DNA from 4 places in the Streptomyces sp. NPDC053665 genome. Region 4 is predicted to be linked to each of the others. Evidence: riboswitches for the same ligand, from Rfam matches in the RefSeq annotation. Region 4 holds a riboswitch; each other region holds the start of a gene.
The links. Region 4 has a riboswitch for cyclic di-AMP ahead of ACZ6ZN_RS20135 (M23 family metallopeptidase). Riboswitches for the same ligand answer to the same signal wherever they lie in the genome.

Region 1: another riboswitch for cyclic di-AMP. It lies ahead of ACZ6ZN_RS14345 (C40 family peptidase); the one in region 4 lies ahead of ACZ6ZN_RS20135 (M23 family metallopeptidase).
Region 2: another riboswitch for cyclic di-AMP. It lies ahead of ACZ6ZN_RS26195 (transglycosylase family protein); the one in region 4 lies ahead of ACZ6ZN_RS20135 (M23 family metallopeptidase).
Region 3: another riboswitch for cyclic di-AMP. It lies ahead of ACZ6ZN_RS13505 (transglycosylase SLT domain-containing protein); the one in region 4 lies ahead of ACZ6ZN_RS20135 (M23 family metallopeptidase).

Annotation. Positions count from the first base shown of each region.
Region 1 covers NZ_JBVJKK010000003.1:298,086-303,441, reverse strand. The annotation lists gene ACZ6ZN_RS14355 (M23 family metallopeptidase) at 1-1,118, shown strand, start outside; gene pcrA (DNA helicase PcrA) at 1,204-3,687, opposite strand; cyclic di-AMP (ydaO/yuaA leader) riboswitch at 4,001-4,174, shown strand; gene ACZ6ZN_RS14345 (C40 family peptidase) at 4,183-5,352, shown strand.
Region 2 covers NZ_JBVJKK010000007.1:84,457-89,812, forward strand. The annotation lists gene eno (phosphopyruvate hydratase) at 1-90, opposite strand, end outside; gene ACZ6ZN_RS26195 (transglycosylase family protein) at 490-1,209, opposite strand; cyclic di-AMP (ydaO/yuaA leader) riboswitch at 1,214-1,380, opposite strand; gene ACZ6ZN_RS26200 (transglycosylase family protein) at 1,609-2,607, opposite strand; gene ACZ6ZN_RS26205 (cytochrome P450 family protein) at 2,787-4,061, opposite strand; gene ACZ6ZN_RS26210 (nucleoside triphosphate pyrophosphohydrolase) at 4,108-5,127, opposite strand.
Region 3 covers NZ_JBVJKK010000003.1:128,064-133,419, reverse strand. The annotation lists gene ACZ6ZN_RS13515 (LolA family protein) at 43-1,275, opposite strand; gene ACZ6ZN_RS13510 (polyprenyl synthetase family protein) at 1,505-2,515, opposite strand; cyclic di-AMP (ydaO/yuaA leader) riboswitch at 3,023-3,192, shown strand; gene ACZ6ZN_RS13505 (transglycosylase SLT domain-containing protein) at 3,196-3,996, shown strand; gene ACZ6ZN_RS13500 (HAD family hydrolase) at 3,960-4,808, opposite strand; gene ACZ6ZN_RS13495 (GNAT family N-acetyltransferase) at 4,995-5,356, shown strand, end outside.
Region 4 covers NZ_JBVJKK010000005.1:21,616-26,971, reverse strand. The annotation lists gene ACZ6ZN_RS20155 (SpoIIE family protein phosphatase) at 1-307, shown strand, start outside; gene ACZ6ZN_RS20150 (MarR family winged helix-turn-helix transcriptional regulator) at 356-862, opposite strand; gene ACZ6ZN_RS20145 (dihydrofolate reductase family protein) at 1,163-2,293, shown strand; tRNA gene ACZ6ZN_RS20140 (tRNA-Met) at 2,360-2,433, shown strand; cyclic di-AMP (ydaO/yuaA leader) riboswitch at 2,780-2,935, shown strand; gene ACZ6ZN_RS20135 (M23 family metallopeptidase) at 2,948-3,979, shown strand; gene ACZ6ZN_RS20130 (aldo/keto reductase) at 4,151-5,104, shown strand; gene ACZ6ZN_RS20125 (PrsW family intramembrane metalloprotease) at 5,248-5,356, opposite strand, start outside.

The DNA.
Region 1 (5,356 bases), on a different contig from region 4:
CCGGCCACACCCAGCAGTGGGACTGGGGCACGCAGACCTTCGACACCGGCGCCTACGACGCCACGCAGTGGAACTCCGACGGCTCGGCACCGGCCGGCGACGGCCACGAGCACCCTGCCGAAACCTTCGAGCAGCGCGAGCCGACGCCGTTCGAGGCGCACGAGCCGACGCAGTTCGACCCGTCCGAGCCGGTGCCCTTCGACCAGCTCGAGACCGCGACGTTCGAGCACGTCGGCTACGACGACCCCACCGGCCACGGGCCCGCCGCCGACGGCGGCGAGACGGCCTCCACCGGTGAACTGCCCGCCGTCGGCCCGCTCCTGGACGGCCAGGAAGAGGTCGCGCCCCCCGGTTCCCGGGCCGCGGCGCGGGCCGGGTCCCGCTCCCGCCGCCGTACGCCGCCGAAGCGTTCGGCGCTGCTGACCGTCGCGGTGCCGTCGGCGTGCGTGATGGGTGTCGCGGGGATCGCGGCCGCGTCGGTGGGCAGCTTCACCGACGACAGCGCGGCCGAGGCGCACACGACGGCCGCGGACGTGCAGCCGGTGAAGCCGGCCGCCGCCAACAACAAGCTCGACACGCAGTTGCAGAGCCTCGCCGCCGGCGCCGACGACTTCGCCGACCGGGCCAGCCGGACGCAGGAGCGCATCGACCTCAAGGCCCAGCAGGTCGCCGAGAAGAAGCGGGCGGCGGAGGAGGCGGCCCGCAAGGAGCGGCTGCGCCCCAAGTTCGCCCTGCCGGTCTCGCAGCACGGACTGAGCGCCTACTACGGCCAGTCGGGCATCAACTGGATGTCCCTGCACACGGGCATCGACTTCCCCGTCGCGTACGGCACGACCGTGATGGCCGCGACCGACGGCACCGTGCGCACGCAGTGGAACAGCGCCTACGGCAACATGATGATCGTGACCGCGAAGGACGGCACGGAGACGTGGTACTGCCACCTCTCCACCTACACCGTCCCCTCCGGTACGGCCGTGAAGGCCGGCGACCCGATCGCCCGCTCCGGCAACTCGGGCAACTCCACCGGTCCGCACCTGCACTTCGAGGTGCGTCCGGGCGGCGGCTCGGCGATCGACCCGCTCCCGTGGCTGCGCAGCCACGGCATCAACCCGGCCTGACCGTCCGGCCGCCGGGGGCGCCCCGGCGGTTCCCGGCGCCCGGCTCCCGCCCGCGGCGTGCGAACGGGAGCCTCCGCTCAGCGGATCAGAGCTTCTCCACCGGCGCGTAGCGCAGCAGCAGCCGCTTGGGCTTGGTGTCGCCGAAGTCGATCGTCGCCTCGGCGTTCGCTCCCGTGCCCTTGACCGCGACGACCGTGCCGAGGCCGAACTGGTCGTGGGTGACCCGGTCCCCCACGGTCAGCGCCACCACCGGCTTCTCGGCGGTGCGGCGCGTGGCGAAGCCGGAGGCGCCGGACGCCGAGGAGCGCGAGCGGGACGAGGACAGGGAGGCCGCGACCGCGGAGACCGGCCCGGAGGACGCGGGCACGGTCGCACCCGTGCGCTTCCACTCGACGTGGGCCGGCGGGATCTCCTCCAGGAACCGGGAGGGCGGGTTGTACGAGGGCTGGCCCCAGGCGCTGCGCAGGGTGGACCGCGTCAGATACAGCCGCTCCCGGGCGCGCGTGATCCCGACGTAGGCCAGGCGGCGCTCCTCCTCCAGTTCCTTGTTCTCCCCCAGGGCGCGCATGTGGGGGAAGACGCCGTCCTCCATGCCGGTGAGGAAGACGACCGGGAACTCCAGGCCCTTGGCGGTGTGCAGGGTCATCAGCGTGATGACGCCGTCGCCGTCCTCCTCGTCGGGGATCTGGTCGGAGTCGGCGACCAGGGCGACCTGTTCGAGGAAGTCGGACAGCGTGCCGCCGGTCTCCGCGTCCTCGCCGCGCTCCTGCTCGAACTCCATGGCGACGGCGGCGAGTTCCTGGAGGTTCTCGATCCGGGTCTCGTCCTGCGGGTCGGTGGACGCCTGGAGTTCGGCCAGGTAGCCGGTGCGCTCCAGCACGGCCTCCAGGACGGTGGCAGGCCCGGCGCCGGACTCGACGATCGTGCGGAGGTCCTCCATCAGCGTGTTGAACCGCTTGACGGCGTTGGTGGAGCGCGCGGCCATGCCGTACGCCTCGTCGACGCGCTTGAGCGCCTGCGGGAAGCTGATCTTCTCGCGCTGGGACAGGGCGTCGATCATCGCCTCGGCGCGGTCGCCGATGCCCCGCTTGGGGACGTTGAGGATCCGGCGCAGCGGCACCGAGTCCTCGGGGTTGGACAGCACGCGCAGGTAGGCCAGGACGTCCCGGACCTCCTTGCGCTCGTAGAAGCGCACGCCGCCGACGACCTTGTAGGGCAGGCCGACGCGGATGAAGACCTCTTCGAAGACACGGGACTGGGCGTTGGTGCGGTAGAAGACCGCGACGTCGCCCGCCTTGGCCTCGCCGGCGTCGGTGAGGCGGTCTATCTCGTCGGCGACGAACTGCGCCTCGTCGTGCTCGGTGTCGGCGACGTAGCCGGTGATCCGCGCACCGGTGCCCGCGTTGGTCCACAGGTTCTTGGGGCGGCGGGACTCGTTGCGCTCGATGACGGCGTTGGCCGCGGACAGGATGGTCTGCGTGGAGCGGTAGTTCTGCTCGAGCAGGATCGTCGTCGCGTCCGGGTAGTCCTCCTCGAACTGGAGGATGTTGCGGATCGTCGCGCCGCGGAAGGCGTAGATCGACTGGTCGGCGTCGCCCACCACGCACAGCTCGGCGGGCGGCACCTCGGCCTCGGGCGGTACGTCGACCGGGTGCTCGGAGGTGCCGACCAGCTCGCGCACGAGGGCGTACTGGGCGTGGTTGGTGTCCTGGTACTCGTCGACCAGGACGTGGCGGAAGCGGCGGCGGTAGTGCTCGGCGACGTCCGGGAAGGCGCGCAGCAGGTTGACCGTCGTCATGATCAGGTCGTCGAAGTCGAGGGCGTTCGCCTCGCGCAGCCGCGACTGGTACATGGCGTAGGCCTGGGCGAGGGTCTTCTCGAAACCGTCGGTGGCCTGGGCGGCGAAGTCCTCCTCGTCGATCAGCTCGTTCTTCAGGTTGCTGATCTTGGCGCTGAAGGACTTGGGCGGGAAGCGCTTGGGGTCGAGGTCCAGGTCGCGGCAGACCAGGGCCATGAGGCGCTTGGAGTCGGCGGCGTCGTAGATCGAGAAGGAGGAGGTGAAGCCGAGCTTCTTGCTCTCCCGGCGCAGGATGCGCACGCACGCGCTGTGGAAGGTCATGACCCACATGGCGTTGGCGCGCGGGCCGACGAGCTGCTCGACGCGCTCCTTCATCTCGCCGGCGGCCTTGTTGGTGAAGGTGATCGCGAGGATCTGCCCCGGGTGCACGTGCCGCTCGGCCAGCAGGTGGGCGATGCGGTGGGTGAGCACGCGGGTCTTGCCGGAGCCGGCGCCGGCGACGATGAGCAGCGGGGAGCCGGAGTGGACGACGGCGGCCCGCTGGTTGTCGTTGAGCCCTTCCAGCAGCGCGGCGGCGTCGATCACCGGGCGGGGGGCGCCGTCCCGGTAGTGGGTGTCGCGGTCCGGCGGCACGTCGAACTTCCCGCCGAACAGATCGTCCGGAAGCGGCTCCGGAGCGTGATCGTCCTCGGGGGGCGGCGGGGGCTCGTCCGCGGGGCCCCGCTGGGCCTGGAGGCTCGCCAGGAAGTTGTCGTCAAAGAGGCTGCTCATCGCTCTCCGAGTCTAGGGCGCCCCACTGACAGTCCGCCGCCACCCCGGAGACATCGCCCCGGGCACCGGCGGGGCGGCCGGGCCCGTGGCGCGATGTCACCCTCCAGCGCCGCATGATCACGTTCCGCTATGTCCGCAACAATCCCGGGCAAATCAGGACCGAGCCGCCTGGATCGTTCACTCCGAGCAACGCTCCCCGGGAAGGTCACGAAAATGTATCGGGCATATCACCCATCAACCTTCACAGAGGCCACACGAGTTGGCTACCGTGCGACCAGGCCGCACGACCGTTTCCGGCGAACGTCGCCGGGCCGCGCGGCCTCCGCCGAGTCCGGTGTGCCGCAGCGGCAGCCGGAGCCGGGGACCCAACCGAGAACCCCGGGGTGAATCGGCCCGCCTCCTGATCCGGAGAAGGCCGTAGGGCAACCCTTCCGAACCACCCGCCCGAACCCGACAGCTAACCCGGTAGGCGGACGATGGAAGGAGTCGCCTCCCTTGGCGTCGCACCGCAAGTCGCGTCCCACCGGTTCGCGCGTGGCAGGCATACGGACCCCCGCCCTGGCAACGGCGGCCCTCACCTCCGTGGCCCTGCTGTCCCAGTCGGCCAACGCCGCCCCCGAGGCCGACGACAAGCCCAGCCTCGAAGAAGTCGAGAAGAAAGTCGACGACCTGTACCGCCAGGCCGAGTCGGCGACCGAGAAGTACAACGGGGCCAAGGAGAAGACCGCCAAGCAGCGCAAGCGCGTCGACACCCTCCTCGACGACGTCGCGCAGCGCGCCGGGAAGCTCAACGAGGCGCGCGAGAAGCTCGGCTCCTACGCCTCCGCCCAGTACCGCACGGGGGCGGCCGCGCCGGAGACGGCGACGTTCCTGCTCGCGGACACCCCGCAGGACTACTTCGACCAGACCCAGCTGATGGACCGGATGACCGGCCGCCAGAAGGAAGCGGTCGACGACTTCGTCACCCAGCAGTCCGAGACGATGACGAAGCGCCGGGAGGCCACCGAGAGCCTGGAGAAGCTCACCGACGCCCAGGGCGACCTGAAGGCGGCCAAGGCGACCGTCCAGCGCAAGCTGGCCGACGCCCGCGCGCTGATGTCGCGGCTGACCGCCGAGGAGAAGGCGCGGCTCGCGGCCATCGAGCAGGAGAAGCAGCGGGAAGCCGCCCGCCGGGCCGCCGAGCTGGCCCGGCAGCAGACCGCGCAGGAGCAGACCCAGCGCGAGGAGGCCCCCCGGCAGGAGAGCGGCTCGCCGTCGCAGGACTCCGGCTCGCCCTCCACGCCGGCCCCGGTGGACTCCTCGTACGCCACCAAGGCGGACAAGGCCCTGGCGTTCGCGCGCGCCCAGATCGGCAAGCCGTACGTCTGGGGTGCCGTCGGTCCCGGCTCCTACGACTGCTCGGGCCTCACCCAGGCCGCCTGGAAGGCCGCCGGCGTCACCCTCCCGCGCACGACCTACGACCAGGTCGACGCCGGCACCACCGTCCCGGTGTCCCAGGCCCGGCCGGGCGACCTGGTCTTCTTCTACGACGACGTCACGCACGTCGGGCTGTACATCGGCAACGGCATGATGATCCACGCGCCGAAGCCGGGCACGTACGTGCGCGAGGAGTCGGTCTACTACGACGGCGAGTCGGCGATCCACAGCGTGGTGCGGCCCGCCTGAGCGG
Region 2 (5,356 bases), on a different contig from region 4:
GCCGTCGTCGAGGCCGACCTCGACCTCGACCGTGGGGTTGCCTCGGGAGTCCAGGATTTCCCGGGCTACGACGACGTCGATGGACGGCACGAGCATCTCCTTCTTATGTGACGCGGTGACGCGGGTCGCGTGGACCCGGCGGGGTGCGGGCCCGGTGGCTCGCGACATGAGCCTAACCGGCCCGGGGCGATCGGCCACCGGGTCGCCCACCCCATGGACAGAACCGAGAGTAAATTGTTTCCGAACGGAACAAAGGCGGTTCGCCGCAACGGGCCGAAACTCGGCCCCCGGAGCCCGGGCGGACATGACCCCGCCCCGGTGCGTACGGGGGAACGCGCACCGGGGCGGGGAGCCCGTGGGGACGGGGGTCCCGCCCGTGCGGCGGGGGGCCGCCTGTCAGGGCGAGGGCCTCCCGCGAGGGCGGGGCCGCCGGGCGGCCGGACCGCGGGTGTGCGGTGCGGACCGCCCTGCGGCGGTGGGAGCTGCTGCTTACTTCAGGTGCAGCTGCTGGCCCGGGTAGATGAGGTTGGCGTCCTCGACGATGTCCTTGTTCAGCCGGAACAGCTTCTCCCAGCCGCCCTTGACCTTCTCCTCGGCCGCGATCGAGCTGAGGGTGTCGCCCTTGACGACCTTGTACTCGCCGTCGCCCTTCTTGACCTTCTTGCCGGTCGGGGTGGTGACGGTCTTCTTGGCGGCCGGGCGCTCGTCGGAACGGGAGGCCGGCTGCTGCTCGGTCTCGCGGGACTCGGTGCCCTGCTGGTTCTGCTGGCTCTGCTGGTTCTGCTGCGAGGAGCCGGCGGAGCTGCCGGAGTCGGTGGAACCGCCGCCGGTGTAACCGGCGCTCGACAGGCCCTTGCCGCAGACCGGCCAGGCACCCTTGCCCTGGCTGGCGAGGACCTTCTCGGCGATCTCGATCTGCTGCGCCTTCGAGGCCTTGTCGGCGGTGGAGGCGTACTGCGTGCCGCCGTAACCGGCCCACGTGGAGGCGGAGAACTGCAGACCGCCGTAGTAGCCGTTGCCGGTGTTGATGGACCAGTTGCCGCCGGACTCGCACTGGGCGACGGCGTCCCACTCGGAGGCGGTGGCGGCGGAGGCGTTGCCGGCCGCCATCAGCGGAGCGGCGACGGCGGCGGAGGCGACACCGGCGACGGCGATGGCGCGAGTGGCCTTGGACGGACGACGGTGCTTGCCCTTGCCGGAAAACAGCATGGATGGATCCCCTCACCGACGCCTGCGAGGTGAGCTGTCGGGTTCGGGCCGGTTGAGTTGCCCGGCCACGTCCCTCACGGGACGCGGCTCCACCCCTAGCCCTTCCGGCTCAACGAGCCGGTCGGGCACCTACCTTGGGTCCCCCGCTCCTGCCTACGGCGCTTGACGCGACGACTGTTCCCGTACGGCCGCTGGCAGGATTCGGCGTTGCGGCCGCCGGGGCTCGCGGTGGCGAGCGGTCACGACCGTAGACAGGCGATCGCCGGAATTTCAAAGACGATCAAGGCTTCTGAGACCTATCTCTCACCACGTTTATACGGGACATAGGCCGCGAAACATGGCGTGAACTCGCGTCGATTCGGGGCGACTTCCGCCGCCGTTCCCGCACTGCCCGAACGGCTACTTCCCGTCCGTTTCGTCCTCTGCGGTAAGCGTCTGACCGGGCAGAACGGGCTCCGCATCGCTGTCGGCGGCCTTCTCGCCCCCGGCGTACAACTCGTCCCATCCCCCGTCGATCCGGAGGGAGTCGGCGATGGACCAGGCGCTGTCCCCGACGCCGACGATGTAGGCGCCCTCCGACTTCTCGTCGGAGCCCTTCTCGTCGCGCGAGGCGTGGCGCCCCGAGGACCCGTTCGCAGCGCCGTCCGCGGACTCGGTGCTCTCGTCGGCACTGGGGCCGCGGTGCCGGCCGGAACCGGTGTCCGCCGCGGCCGAGGAGCCGTCGCTCGGGCGGGACTTGCCGGATGCCTCGCTCTCGGGCGTGGCCGACCGCGAGCCGGCCGACCCCCGATCGGCACTGCGAGAGGCGCGCGATGTACCGGAATCATCCGATTCGCCCCGAGATGCCGACGAAGCGTCAGGTGACGCCGAGCCGGACGGGGAAGACGACGGGGACGATGCGGACGGGGAGGGCGAGGCGGAGGACCCGGAGGATCCGAGCGAGTCGAGCAGTCCGGGCGAGTCCGTCGGAGCGGAGTCACCGGACGAGCCGGACGAGCCGGACGCATCGCCCGAACCCGACGCACCCTTCTCGAGGCCGGAGAGGAGCCCGCAGGTGTGCCAGGCGCCGACCCCCTGTTCGGCGAGGATTCTCTCGGCCACGGCTATCTGCTGCGAACGGCTGGCCAGATCGGCGCTCGCGGCGTAGTCGAGACCGCCGTGACTCTCCCAGTCCTCCTGGGAGAGCGCGAGGCCGCCGTAGTAGCCGTTGCCGCTGTTCTGGCTCCAGGCCCCGCCGGTCTCGCAGTCCGCGATCCGGTCCCAGGTGGCGCCGTCCGCAGCGCTGGCACCGGAGGCCCCGAGGAGCGGGATCGCGATGGCGGAGCCGGTCACTCCGGCCGCGACGAGGAGAGCCGGAGCCTGGCGGGGGCGACGGTGACGACCGTTCCCGGAGAGCATACGGAGACCTTTCGCAAGACAGCAGTGACCCGCGCGGCGCCGTCTCCGGGCCGCGTTGATGGGTGAACGTATAGGCAGACGATCACTTGTCACAAGTTCATGCCGCGCAGATCACGTGAAGATCACAGACATGACGGCGTGTCATGTTTGGCGGGAGCGCTCGCTGGTCATGGCGGCCGTCACACCGGAGTGAACTCCACCGGGAGGGTCCGCAGCCCCCGCATGATGAGCCCGCCGCGCCAGCGCAGCTCGTCCGGGTCGGCCGCGAGCCGGAGGTCGGGCAGGCGCGTCAGCAGCGTGGCGAGGGCGGTCTGGCCCTCCAGCCGGGCTAGCGGGGCGCCGAGACAGTAGTGGATGCCGTGGCCGTACCCGAGGTGCTGGTTGTCCCGGCGGGACAGGTCCAGCGTGTCCGGCTCGGCGAACCGCTCCGGGTCCCGGTCCGCGGCCGCCAGCACCACCAGGACCGGGTCGCCGGCCTCGATGCGCTGCCCGCCGACCGTCAGCGGCTGCGTGGCGAAGCGCCAGGTCGCGAGCTCGACGGGGCCGTCGTAGCGCAGCAGTTCCTCCACGCCGGTGGCCAGCAGGTCCTGCTCCCCGGCGGCGAGGGACGCCTGGAGGCGGGCCCGCTGCCCGGGGTGGGTGAGCAGGGCGTAGGTGCCGTTGCCGATGAGGTTGACGGTCGTCTCGAACCCGGCGAACAGCAGGATGAACGCCATGGCCGCCGCCTCGTTCTCGGTGAGGTGCTCACCGTGGTCGGAGGCGCGGATGAGCCCGGAGATGAGGTCCTCGCCGGGGGCCGGTTCGTCGGGCAGCACCTGGCGCTTGCGGTGGATCAGCTCGGCGAGGTAGCCGCGCATCTTCTTCACCGAGCGGGCGACGCCGCCGCGGGGCCCGCCCTGGTGACGGATCATCATGCCCGCCCAGACGCGGAAGTCGTCCTGGTCCTCGCGGGGGACGCCTAGCAGGTCGCAGATGGCGTAGATGGGCAGCGGGAAGGCGAACTCGTGGATGAGGTCCGCCGACCCCGTCCGCGCGAACCGGTCGATGAGGCCGTCGGTCAGCTCCTGCACCCGGGGGGCGAACTCGGCGACCCGGCGGGGCGTGAACGCCTTGGACACCAGCCGCCGCAGCCGGGTGTGGTCCGGCGGGTCGATGTTCAGCAGGTGCGTCATCAGCTCCGCCTTGCGCTCCCCCGGGATCCCGGTCTTGCCCTTGGCGTGGGCCGGTTCGTCGTGGTGCGCCGGGTTCTTGGAGAGCCGGGGGTCGGCGAGCGTCTGCTTGGCGTCCGCGTAGCGCGTGACCAGCCAGGCCTCCACCCCGCTGGGCAGCCGCGTGCGGTGCACCGGGGCGTGTTCACGCAACCAGGCGTAGGCGGGGTAGGGGTCGCTCGCGAACTCCCAGGTGAAGAGTTCCGGGGCGGCGGCGGGCGTGCTGGGCTGGGGCTGGTCGGTCACGGTCCGACGGTATCCGGCCCGCCGGCCCCGTCCGGCCCGGGTCCGCTCAGCCCTCGGCCCGCAGGATCGCGTCCCGGTAGGCGCGGGCCGCGGCTCTGAGCGCCGCCTCCGGGTCGACGCCGTCGGCCTCGGCGCGGACCGCCAGGGCCAGCAGCTCGTAGCCGATGCCCTCGACCGGGGGCAGGGGTATGTCGAGCCCGGCCGTACGGGCCCGGGAGGCGAGCTTGGCGGCCAGGGCCAGTCCCGGCTGGCCGAGGGGGACGCCGTCGGTGACGGAGGTGCGCTGCTTCTCGATCGCCTTGGTGCGCAGCCAGTGGGCCTTGACCTCCTCGGGGGTGGTGGCCGTCGCGTCGCCGAACACGTGCGGGTGGCGGTGGACGAGCTTGGCGACGATGCCGCCGGCCACGTCGTCGATGGAGAAGGGCGCCTCGGTGTCCTCCTCGGCGATGCGGGCGTGGAAGACGACCTGGAGGAGGACGTCCCCGAGCTCCTCGCGCAGTTCGTCGCGGTCGCCCTCCTCGATCGCCTCGACCAGTTCGTACGCCTCCTCGATGCCGTACTTCGCGAGGCCCTTGTGGGTCTGCCGGGACGACCAGGGGCATTCGGCGCGAATGCGGTCCATGACCTGGACGAGGTCGAGGAGGCGGGCGCCGGGCAGGTCGTAGGAGGCCGGGAGCAGCTCAAGCTCCGGCATGGCGAGGCGGCCGGAGCCGGCGAGGCGGGCCAGTCCGTCGGTCAGGGCCGGCTCGCCCTCGCCCGTCGCCACGACGACGACGGTGCGGCCGCCGGCGCAGGCGTCGACGAGGTCCTGCGCGGTGGGCGACGCCACCTCGACGACGACGCCGGCCTCGCGCAGATAGGGCAGCTGCGGGTGGGCCCCGTCCGCGCACAGCACCCGGTCGGCCGCGTGCAGGGCCTGCCAGGCGGGCCAGGAGAGCAGGCCGGGGGCGACGCGGTGGCTGGTCGTGAGCAGGACGGCGCGGCCGGGGTGGGCCGCCGCACCCGGGGCGGGCTGCGGGGGTCCCGGGGTGGCTTCGGAGCGGTTGGCGTTGGCGTTGGCGTTCACGTTTCGAAGCTATCCCACAGGGCCGACGGTGCCGGAGTTGTCCACAGGGGGTGGGGGCGGGCCCTCGAAAGTTGTCCACAGGGGGCGGTGAGCGGGGCGTGCGGAGGATTTCGCAGGGGCGGACCGGGCGGGCGTGCGGAGATCTCGCAGGGGGCAGACCGGGCGCTCGTGAGGGTCCGCCGGGGGCGCCGGGCGCGGGTGCTTGTCAGTGCCGCCGGGGGTGACGGGG
Region 3 (5,356 bases), on a different contig from region 4:
GGGCGCGGCCTGGTGCTCCCGCTCCCCCGGCGCGCCGGTGGGTCACTTCCCCGCGTCGGCCGCCTTCACGAGCGCATCCTTGGTGACCGCGCCGACGTAGAGCCGGCCGTCGTCGGTGACGAGGGCGTTGACCAGGCGGGTCGAGAAGACCGTGCCCGAGCCGAACCTGCCGGTCACCTTGTCGCCGAGCGAGTCGACGAAGTCACCGAGGGCGCCGCCGCCCGCCCCCGCGCCGGAGGGCACGCCCTCGCCGCCGGTGTCGAAGGTGGCGATGGCGTTCCAGCCCTCGCCGATGGTCTTCATGCCGTCGGGGCCCTCGCCGAGGTCCTTCCCGGGCTCCGGGGCGTGCCCGCCCTTGCGGGCGTGCTCCTCGGCGGCCTTGCCGAACTCCTTGCCGGCGTCCTTCTCCTCGGTGACCTTCGCACCCTTGGGCGGGGTGAAGTCGAAGGTGGAGGCGGCCGGCCTGGAGAAGTCGACCTTGGTGAAGCCGGCGTCCACGACGGCCGAACCGCCGCTCGCGGGAACCAGGGTGAACTTCAGCGGCATGCCGGTCTTCGCGTCCACCGCCACGGTGACGGCTCCGATCGTCGAACCGGACTGCTTCGGCTCGACGAGCAGCTTGTAGGCGTCGCGGCCGGCGACCCGCGCGGTGCCGTCCACCGTGACGGAGGTGGTGTCGTCGACGGCCTTCAGCACCTCCTCGGCGAAGTCCTTGGGCGTGGCGGGCGGTTGCTGCTTCTCCGCCTTCGGGCTCTGCGGACCGGTGCCGTGGTAGACCTCGCCGGACGTGCCGTCGTAGGCCCAGACGTCCTTGCCGTTGTGGATGACGCTGTACTCGGCGGCGTTCTCCACCAGGGACAGCTTCTGCCGGTCCGGGCCGTCGGCGGCGACGCGCAGGGTGTGCGTGCCGGAGGCCAGTTCGGTGAGCTTGGTGGTCGGGTCGGCGGAGGAGCCGTCGCCGCCGCCCGCGGCGCCGGAGAGCAGACCGGACTCCAGGCCGCCGAGGTTCGGCAGACCGAGGTCCGTGGTGATCTTCACCGTGCCGGACAGCTGCTCGACGTCCGACTTCGCGATCTTCTCGACGAGCTGCTGGGCGGTGATCTCCGGAAGGTCGGGGTCGCCGGAGTCGGCGAGCGCCGGGACCAGGCCGATCGTCGCGGCCGCCACCCCGATCACGGTGACCGGGACGACGTAGCGGGCGGCCTTGCGCCGCCGGGACTGCCGCTCGTCGGCCTCCCCGCCGGTCGTGCTGTCGTCGGATGCGTACGGTGCCATGTGTGCCCTACCTCCATGGTCGGCGGCGGCCGTCCGTGTCGTCCACGCACTCGTCCGTGAGCCGCCGTTCTCACCCGAACAGGTGAGGAGTGGTGTCTTCCGTGGTTCCCATCTGACCAAATCGGCCGGGCGGATACGTCAGACCGCGGGCTCAACTCCGCGTACTGCTGGGGTATGACACGCGGGGGCGGCTTCTCCCCCGACCCGTAGGGGTCGGGGGGAGGCGGGGCTAACCGGCGCGGTGCACCACGGCGTCGCACAGCTCCAGCAGCGCCGTCTTCGCGGCGCACTCGGGCAGCGGCGCCAGCGCCGAACGGGCGTCCTGGGCGTAGCGGACGGTGTCCTGGCGGGCCTGCTCCAGCGCCGGGTGGGCGCGCAGCAGCCGCAGGGCCTCGGCGTGCCGGGCGTCATCGGTGAGGTCGGAGTCGAGCAGCTCGCACAGGGCGACGTCCTCGGCGAGGCCGAGCCGGGCGGCCCGCTCGCGCAGCCGGAGCACCGGCAGGGTGGGGATGCCCTCGCGCAGGTCGGTGCCGGGGGTCTTGCCGGACTCGTGGGAGTCGGAGGCGATGTCCAGGACGTCGTCCGCGAGCTGGAAGGCGACGCCGAGCCGCTCGCCGTACTGCGTCAGCACGTGCACGACCGTCTCGTCGGCGCCGGACATCATCGCGCCGAAGCGGCAGGACACGGCGATCAGGGAGCCGGTCTTGCCGCCCAGCACGTCGAGGTAGTGCTCGACGGGGTCGCGGCCGTCCTGCGGTCCGGCGGTCTCCAGGATCTGCCCGGTCACCAGCCGTTCGAACGCCTCGGCCTGCACCCGCACGGCCTCCGGGCCGAGATCGGCCAGGATGTGCGAGGCGCGGGCGAAGAGGAAGTCGCCGGTGAGGACCGCGACGGAGTTGCCCCAGCGGGTGTTCGCGCTCTCGACGCCGCGGCGCACGGCGGCCTCGTCCATCACGTCGTCGTGGTACAGCGTGGCGAGGTGGGTGAGCTCGACGACGACCGCCGAGGGCACGATGCCCGGCGCGTGCCGGTCGCCGAACTGGGCGGCGAGCATCACCAGCAGCGGCCTGAACCGCTTGCCGCCGGCGCGCACCAGGTGCTGGGCGGCCTCCGTGATGAAGGGCACCTCGCTCTTGGTGGCCTCGAGCAAGCCTTCCTCGACAGCCGTCAGTCCGGCCTGGACATCGGCTTCCAGAGCCTGGTCCCGCACGCTCAGCCCGAACGGCCCGACGTCGGTCACGAGGGGTCTCCTGTCTGCTGGTGTCTGGCGGTGCTTACGCGGATTGTCGATAGGTCGCTGCCCTCACTCGAGTCAGCGTATCCGGTCACGTTTCGATCACCGCCAGCGCCCATGGTTACAGGCCGGGTGGTATCCGATCAGGACCGCGATGTTTTCGATCAGGTCATAAGAACAGACATTTATCGACTTACCCGGAGCAAGCGGCTCATGCCGGATTTGCCCTTCTGAGTATGCAAATCCTTGTTTGCGGAATTTGCTCCACGAGACGTGATCAGTGAGTTGGGTCACCCCCACCCTTTCACGCCCGACCTTGGAAGGCGACACGTACGGCCGCACCGGGAAAGCGAGTTGAGCCTTGGCGAACGCAAAGGATCAAGGTGCCCCATACCGGTCGACCAAGGTCAACAAGCGTCATATGTGACTCCCGTGCTTGTTCCCGACATGTGCTCTCGCATACGTTCCGGCCCTGTCCGGCGGACGCCGAATCCTGCCACCGCCCGGACACCCATCAACCGATCACTCACGCAGGGCAGGAGCGGGGGACCCAGGTAAGTCGCCGGTCCGCACAGCGGAACGGCTCGGGGTGAAGCCGCGCACGGCACACGGTGCCGTACGCGGCCGGGCACCTCCCGGCCCGAACCCGACAGCTCACCTCGCAGGCGCCGGAGAGGAACATCGCCATGCCCGGACGAGGCACGCACCGTCGCCCCCGAAGGAACCCGATCACCCGTGGTGTCGTCGCAGCCGGCACCGGCGGGGCGGCCCTGGCCCTCCCGCTCCTCGGCGCGGCCCACGCCGTCGCCGCCGAGCCGCAGAGCGCGCCCGCCGCGCACGTCCTGCCGCAGGCCGCCCAGCCCGCGAAGTCGCTCACGTACACCGTGACCAAGGGCGACACGCTCTACCGCATCGCCGACACGTACGACGTCCAGGGCGGCTGGAAGCAGCTGTACAAGGACAACCGCGCCGCCGTCGGCGACAACCCGAAGCTGATCCACCCCGGTCTGAAGCTGAAGGTGAAGGGCGCCGAGGCCGCCGCCCCGGAGAAGAAGGCGACCACGTCGCCGGCCCCGGCCGAGTCGGCCGCGAAGCCCGCCGCCCAGCCGGCCGCGAAGCCCGCCGGCGGCGTCGCCCAGGCCACCCAGGCCTCGACGAAGACCTACGCGGACAACCTGGACGGCTGGATCCGCGAGGCGCTGGACATCATGGCGCAGAAGGGGATCCCGGGCTCCTACGACGGCATCCACCGCAACATCATGCGCGAGTCGTCCGGCAACCCCCTGGCGATCAACAACTGGGACTCGAACGCGGTCGCGGGCACCCCGTCCAAGGGCCTGCTCCAGGTCATCGACCCGACCTTCGCCGCGTACCACGTGGACGGCACCCCCTTCGACCCGTACGACCCGGTCGCCAACATCACGGCGGCCTGCAACTACGCGGCCGACCGCTACGGCTCGATCGACAACGTCAACGGCCCGTACTGAGCCGCCTCGTCCAGCAGTCGCTCGAGGACGACGGCGATGCCGTCGTCCTCGTTCGACGCGGTGACCTCGTCGGCCACCGCCTTCAGCTCGGGATGGGCGTTGGCCATCGCCACCCCGCGGGCGGCCCAGTCGAACATCGGGATGTCGTTGGGCATGTCACCGAAGGCCAGGGTGTCCGCGGGCCGCAGCCCCAGGTGCTCGGCGGCCAGCGCCAGCCCCGTCGCCTTGGTCACCCCGCACGGCTGCAACTCCACCGTGCCCGGCCCGGACATCGTCACCGTCGCCAGTGAGCCGACCACCGACCGGGCCGTCGCCGCCAGTTCGTCGTCCGACAGGTAGGGATGGCGCAGCAGCACCTTGCTGATCGGCTCGCCCCACAGGTCGTCGCGCCGGTCGACCCGCACGGCGGGCAGGGTCGGGTGCGGCATGAGGTAGCCCGGCTCGATCAGCGTCAGGCCGTCCACGCCGTCCTGGTCGACCGCCGCGTACACCTGACCCACTTCGGCCTCGATCTTGCCGAGGGCCGTCTCCGCGAGTTCCCGGTCCAGCGTGATGGACCACAGCAGCCGGTCCGCGCCGGCGTCGTACACCTGCGCGCCCTGCCCGCACACCGCGAGCCCCGTGCAGCGCAGGTCGTCCAGGAGCGGCCGCACTCTCGGCGCCGGGCGGCCCGTCACCACGAGGTGCTGGGCGCCGGCGTCCGCCACCCGCGCGAGCACGGCGAGAGACCGGTCGGACAGGGTGTCGTCGCCGCGCAGCAACGTCCCGTCCAGATCAGTGGCGATGAGTGAATACGCGAGGGGTGCGGCCATGATCAGAGAATACGGACAGCGGGCCCCTTCGTTTCATCGCGCGGCGGACGCCGATTGCCCGGTTGAGGGCCTCTGCACCGGTTGGCAACAACTTGCTCCGCTACCTACCCGAGGGACCGTCCCGGGCGGTACCTTCCCTGTGTCCAGGGGGGACTTGATCGGGGGGTCGGGTTGAGCAGTGGACGCATTCGTGTGGCCGGGCCCGGGGAGCTCGGTGAAGAGGAACGGGAGCGCTGGCGTGCGCTGCGCGCCGCATCGGGGGCGCCGCGCAACCCCTTCATGGAACCGGAGTTCACCGAGGCCGTCGGCCGGGTGAGGCCACAGGCCCGCGTCGCCGTGGTGCGGGACGGGGCCGAACCGGTCGGCTTCCTGCCGTACGAGCGGGGCCCGTTGGGGCAGGGCCGGGCCATCGGGCTCGGTGTCTCCGACGCCCAGGGCGCCGTCCTGCGGCCGGGTCTGGCACTGGAGACGGGCGAACTGCTGCGGGCCTGCTCGCTGTCGAGTTTCGCCTTCGACAACCTGGAGGCGGGGCAGCGGCTGTTCGTCGG
Region 4 (5,356 bases):
CGGCAACGTCGGCGCCCGGCTGCGCACCGGCGGGGAGTGGCGGCCGCTGCTGTCCCGGCCCGGCATCGTGGGCGCCCAGGCGCCGGCCGACGTCCCCGTGCAGAGCGGGCCGTGGCACGAGGACAGCATGCTGGTGCTGCACAGCGATGGTCTGCCCAGCCGCTGGAGCCCGCCCGAGGACGTGCTCCTGACCTGCGACCCGGCGGTGGTCGCCGCGGTGGTGCTGCGCGACTCGGGCAGCGCGGCCCGGCCGGTGAGTGACGACACGTGCGTGGCGGTGCTGAAGGGGGGCCCGCCCGGGGCGTGAGGGCCGGGGTGGCGGCGGGGGACCGGCCGTTCCGTCGGACCGGACTTCTCACGGGCCCGGTGGCTCGCCGGCCCGGGGAGGCGTGTGGTGCTGGGCGGCCAGGAAGGCGCGCAATCCCCTTTTCAGTGCCTCCCGTTCGGCCGGCCGCATCGCGGCCACGGTGACGGTGAGGGCGTGGGTGCGGCGAGCGGCGACGTCGCTCAGGACGTTGCGGCCGTGCGGGGTGAGCCGGAGCTGGACCTCACGGCGGGTGTCCGGGTGCGGGGCCCGTTCCAGCAGGCCGGCCGCCGCGAGCCGGTCGCAGAGGCGGCTGGCGGTGGGCAGGCCGATGTCCAGCCGCTCCGCCAGGGCGGTGAGGTTGAGTCCGGGTGCGGTCTGCACCGCGCGCAGCGCCCGCAACTGATGCGGGGACAGCCGCAGGGACGCCTCCTGGGCCGCGACCGTCCACAGGGCCGCCAGGCTGTCCACCGCATCGGCGATCTGCGAGGCGACGGCTTCCGGGCCCTCGCCCGGCCCCCTGGCCCGGTGGTCACCGGGCCCGCCGAATCCGGTCACAAAACGGTCACTTTCCATAAGCTCCGGGTGCTGTGGAGGTCGCCCTCTTGCAAAGGCTGTACCCGAAGAGCCGAGCGGCAAGCAGACCGTTGCACGGCCGTCCCCGGCCGGACGGCGGTTCGGCCGGCGCCGAGTTCCGCCGGTGCGGCCGGCGGCGGGGGGTGCCGTCCACGTCCGGCCGGGTGACCGCGTAAGACTTGGCCACGTCCCACTCTGCCCGTCCAGCCCCGTCCCGCCCCACCCGTGCCAGTCCCGCCCGTCCCGTCCAGTCCCGCCCTTCCGACCAGCCGCGGAGCGTCGATGCCTCACCCGTACGTCCTGCTGTCCGCCGCCGTCTCCCTCGACGGCTACCTGGACGACACCGGACCCGAACGCCTGCTCCTGTCGAGCCCGGCCGACTTCGACCGGGTCGACGAGGTGCGCGCGTCCGTCGACGCGATCCTGGTCGGCGCGGGCACGATCCGGGCCGACAACCCCCGCCTCCTGGTCAACTCCCCGCAGCGCCGCGCCGCCCGTGCCGCCGCGGGCCGGTCCGAGTACCCCCTCAAGGTCACCGTCAGCGGCACCGGCGACCTCGACCCGGACGCCAACTTCTGGCACACCGGCGGCGAGAAGGTCCTCTACACCACCGACGAGGGCGCGCGGCGCGCCCGCGCCCTCGGCCTCGCCACCGACGTCGTCCCCCTGGGCGCGCGCCTCGACTGGCGCCGGCTCCTCACCCACCTGCACGACGTGCGGGGCGTGCGGCGGCTGATGGTCGAGGGCGGCGGCCTGATCCACACCCAGCTGCTCACCCAGGAGCTCGCCGACGAGATCCAGCTGGTCCTCGCCCCGCTCTTCGTGGGCGACCCCGCCGCGCCCCGCCTCTTCGGCCCCGGCGGCTACCCGCCCGGCCGGCTGCGGCTGCTCGACACCCGCCGGATCGAGGACGTCGTCCTGATGCGCTACGAACCGACCGCCCCCGGCACCGGGCCGCTCCCGGTCGCCGCCGACCATCACTGGCTGGCCGCGGCCTGCGAGCTGGCGGAGCACTGCCCGCCCTCCGGGACCGCGTTCAGCGTCGGGGCGGTGGTGGTCGCGGCCGACGGCACCGAACTGGCCCGCGGCCACTCACGCGAGGGCGGCGACCCGGTCGTGCACGCCGAGGAGGCGGCCCTGGCCAAGCTCGACCCGGCCGACCCCAGGCTGGCCGGGGCGACCGTCTACAGCAGCCTCGAACCCTGCGCCCGCCGCGCCTCGCGCCCGGCACCCTGCGCCCGGCTGATCCTCGACGCGGGCGTGCGGCGGGTCGTCACGGCCTGGCGCGAGCCGGACACCTTCGTGGCCGGGGCCGACGGCAGCGGAGTCCTGGCCGCCGGGGGAGCGCAGGTCGTCGTCCTGTCCGAGCACGAGGAGCGGGCCAAGGCGCCGAACCGGCATCTGGTGACCTGAGCGCAGCACCGGTACGGGGTGTGCGCGAGGCGTCCCGCGGATGGCGTACACTGGTGAACACAACGACGCGGGGTGGAGCAGCTCGGTAGCTCGCTGGGCTCATAACCCAGAGGTCGCAGGTTCAAATCCTGTCCCCGCTACTGAAGGCCGAGGGCCGGAATCCGAAAGGGTTCCGGCCCTCGATGCGTCGTCCCTCCGGCCTCATGGGCCTTTTCTCTCCGGCCTTCCGGGCCGTTTCCCTCCAGCCGTCGACCGGCCGTCACACACGGTGAGTGAACCGCCTCACAGCGCATAACAACTGACACACCGTCAAGTACCGTGCGAGGCCCGGGAGGCGGTCAACTCGCCCGATTCACCCCGGTCATGGCAGGTTGGTCCGCGCGAAAAAGGTTAATGATCAAGCGGAAGCGCTGGAATACGCACCGCGCCATCCATTAACGTTCGATAACGCAGCGCGGTCGTCCCAGCCGTCACAGAAGGCGGCTCCGTGCGCACGCGCCGAATCCCGCGAGGGAACCGGGGAACCACCACTTGGGGTGAATCGGGCGGATGCCGCCGTGGCAGCACGGCAGGTATACGCGCGTAGGAGACCTTCCTGCTCCGAACCCGTCAGCTAACCCGGTAGGCGAGAAGGAAGGAAAGGAGCACGCCCACGTGGCGTCCAACCGGCCTGCCCCCGCTGCCCCGTTCGCGGCGGACCAGCGCGACCCCGAGACCTTCGGCTTCGGCCGTCAGCGCACCGACGAGGGCCCGTTCCAGGAGTGGAACCCCACCGCGGAGTCCATCCGCCCCGTCCGTGGCCGGCACCGCGTCTCCAAGCAGCGCGGCGGAGGACTCGCCCGCAGCTCCACCGTCCTCGGTGTCGGCGTCATAGCCGCCGTCGGCGCGGGCGGCATGGCCAGCGCCCAGACCGGCAAGCCGCCGGTGTCGATCTCCGTCCCGGACCTTCCCTCGGTGGGTTCCCTCCTCTCGGACGACGACACCCCCGAAGGTTCCGCCACCCCGCTCAGCAGCCTGGGCACCACGACCGCCGAGGCCGAGCCGGGCACCGACGGCGCCGGTGAGGCCCTGCGCGCCCGGATCATGGCCCAGGTCGAGCACCAGCAGGACCAGATCGACACCAAGGCCGCCCAGGACGCCGCGGCCGCCGCCGAGAAGGCGGCCCAGGAGGCCGTCGCCAAGGCCGAGAAGGAGGCCAAGGCCAAGGCCGCCGAGGCGAAGAAGAAGGCGGAGGAGGCGGCCGAGAAGAAGGCCGAGGCCGAGCGGCTCGCCGCCCTCGCGAAGCAGTACACGCTGCCGACCTCCTCGTACACCCTCACCTCCACCTTCGGCCAGGCCGGCGCCTACTGGTCCTCCGGCTACCACACCGGCCTCGACTTCGCCGCCCCCACGGGCACGCCGATCAAGGCGGTCCACAGCGGCACCATCACCGAGGCGGGCTGGAACGGCTCCTACGGCTACAAGACCGTCCTCACCCTCGATGACGGCACCGAGATCTGGTACGCGCACCAGTCGTCGATCGGCGTCAGCGTCGGCCAGAAGGTCGGCACGGGCGACGTCATCGGCCGCGTCGGCGCCACCGGCAACGTCACCGGCGCCCACCTCCACCTCGAAGTCCACTCCAGCGGCTCCGCGAGCGGCATCGACCCCATGGCGTGGCTGCGGGGCAAGGGACTCACCCCGTAGACGCACCGCGCCCGTCGAAGCACCGGCAGCCCTGACGACGACCCCCCGGCGTCAGGGCTGCCGGTTTTCGGTGACCGGGGTGTTTGCCCGGGTTCGTTTGCCCGGGTTTGTTTGCCCGGGTTTTGTGCGGCTCCCGGAATGGGCCGTTCCGTACGGTCGTTGACGCCGGGTATGACTGCTACGACGACTCTGCGCAAGCTCGGCTCCTCCGACCTCGAGGTCTTCCCGCTCGCCCTCGGCGGCAACGTCTTCGGCTGGACCGCCGACGAGGACCGGTCCTTCGCCGTCCTCGACGCCTACACCGCGGCCGGTGGCAACTTCGTCGACACCGCCGACGTCTACTCGGCGTGGGTCGACGGCAACCGGGGCGGTGAGTCCGAGACCATCCTCGGCCGGTGGCTCCGGGCGCGCGGGAACCGCTCCGAGGTCGTCGTCGCCACGAAGGTGAGCCAGCACCCCGACTTCCAGGGGCTGTCCGCCGCCACCATCAAGGCCGCCGCCGACGCCTCCCTGCGCCGGCTGGGTACCGACCACATCGACCTGTACTACACCCACTACGACCGGCCCGAGGTGCCCGTCGAGGAGATCATCGGCGCCCTCGACGCGCTCGTGAAGGCCGGCAAGGTGCGGCACATCGCCGCCTCCAACATCTCCGCGGAGCGGCTGCGGGAGTCCCTGGAGTTCTCCGACCGCGAGGGACTGGCCCGCTACGTCGCCCTCCAGCCCCACTACAACCTGGTCTCCCGCGACACCTACGAGGGCGGGCTCCAGGACCTCGCCGAGCGCAGCGGCCTCGCGGCCGTGCCGTACTACGCCCTCGCGTCGGGCTTCCTCACGGGCAAGTACCGGCCCGGCACGACCGTCGAGAGCGCGCGGGCCGGGGGCGCGGCCAGGCACCTGGAGACGGAGCGCGGGCGCCGGGTGCTCGACGCGCTCGACGAGATCGCCGCGGCGCACGAGGTGCCGGTGGCGACGGTCGCCCTGGCGTGGCTCGCCGCCCGGCCGACCGTCGTCGCGCCGATCGCCTCCGCGCGGACGGTGGAGCAGCTGCCGGCGCTGGTGGGGGTGGCGCGGCTGACCCTGACGGAGGCGGAGACCGCCCGGCTCGACGAGGCCTCCGCCTGACGGAGCGAGGGGGAGCGGCGGCTCAGCGACGGCTGCGTGGCGGCTCAGCGGCGGCTGCGTGGTGGCTGCGTGGTGGCTGAGTGGTGGCTGCGTGGTGGCTGAGCGGCGGTTTTGGAGCGGCTCAGTAGCGGCTCCGTGGCGGCTCAGGAGCGGTAGGGGTTGTACGCCGGGTGGGGAGCCGGCCGGTGGGGCTGGCCGTACGCGCCGTGCGCGCTGTTTGCGCCGTATGCGCCGTACACCCCGTGCACCGGC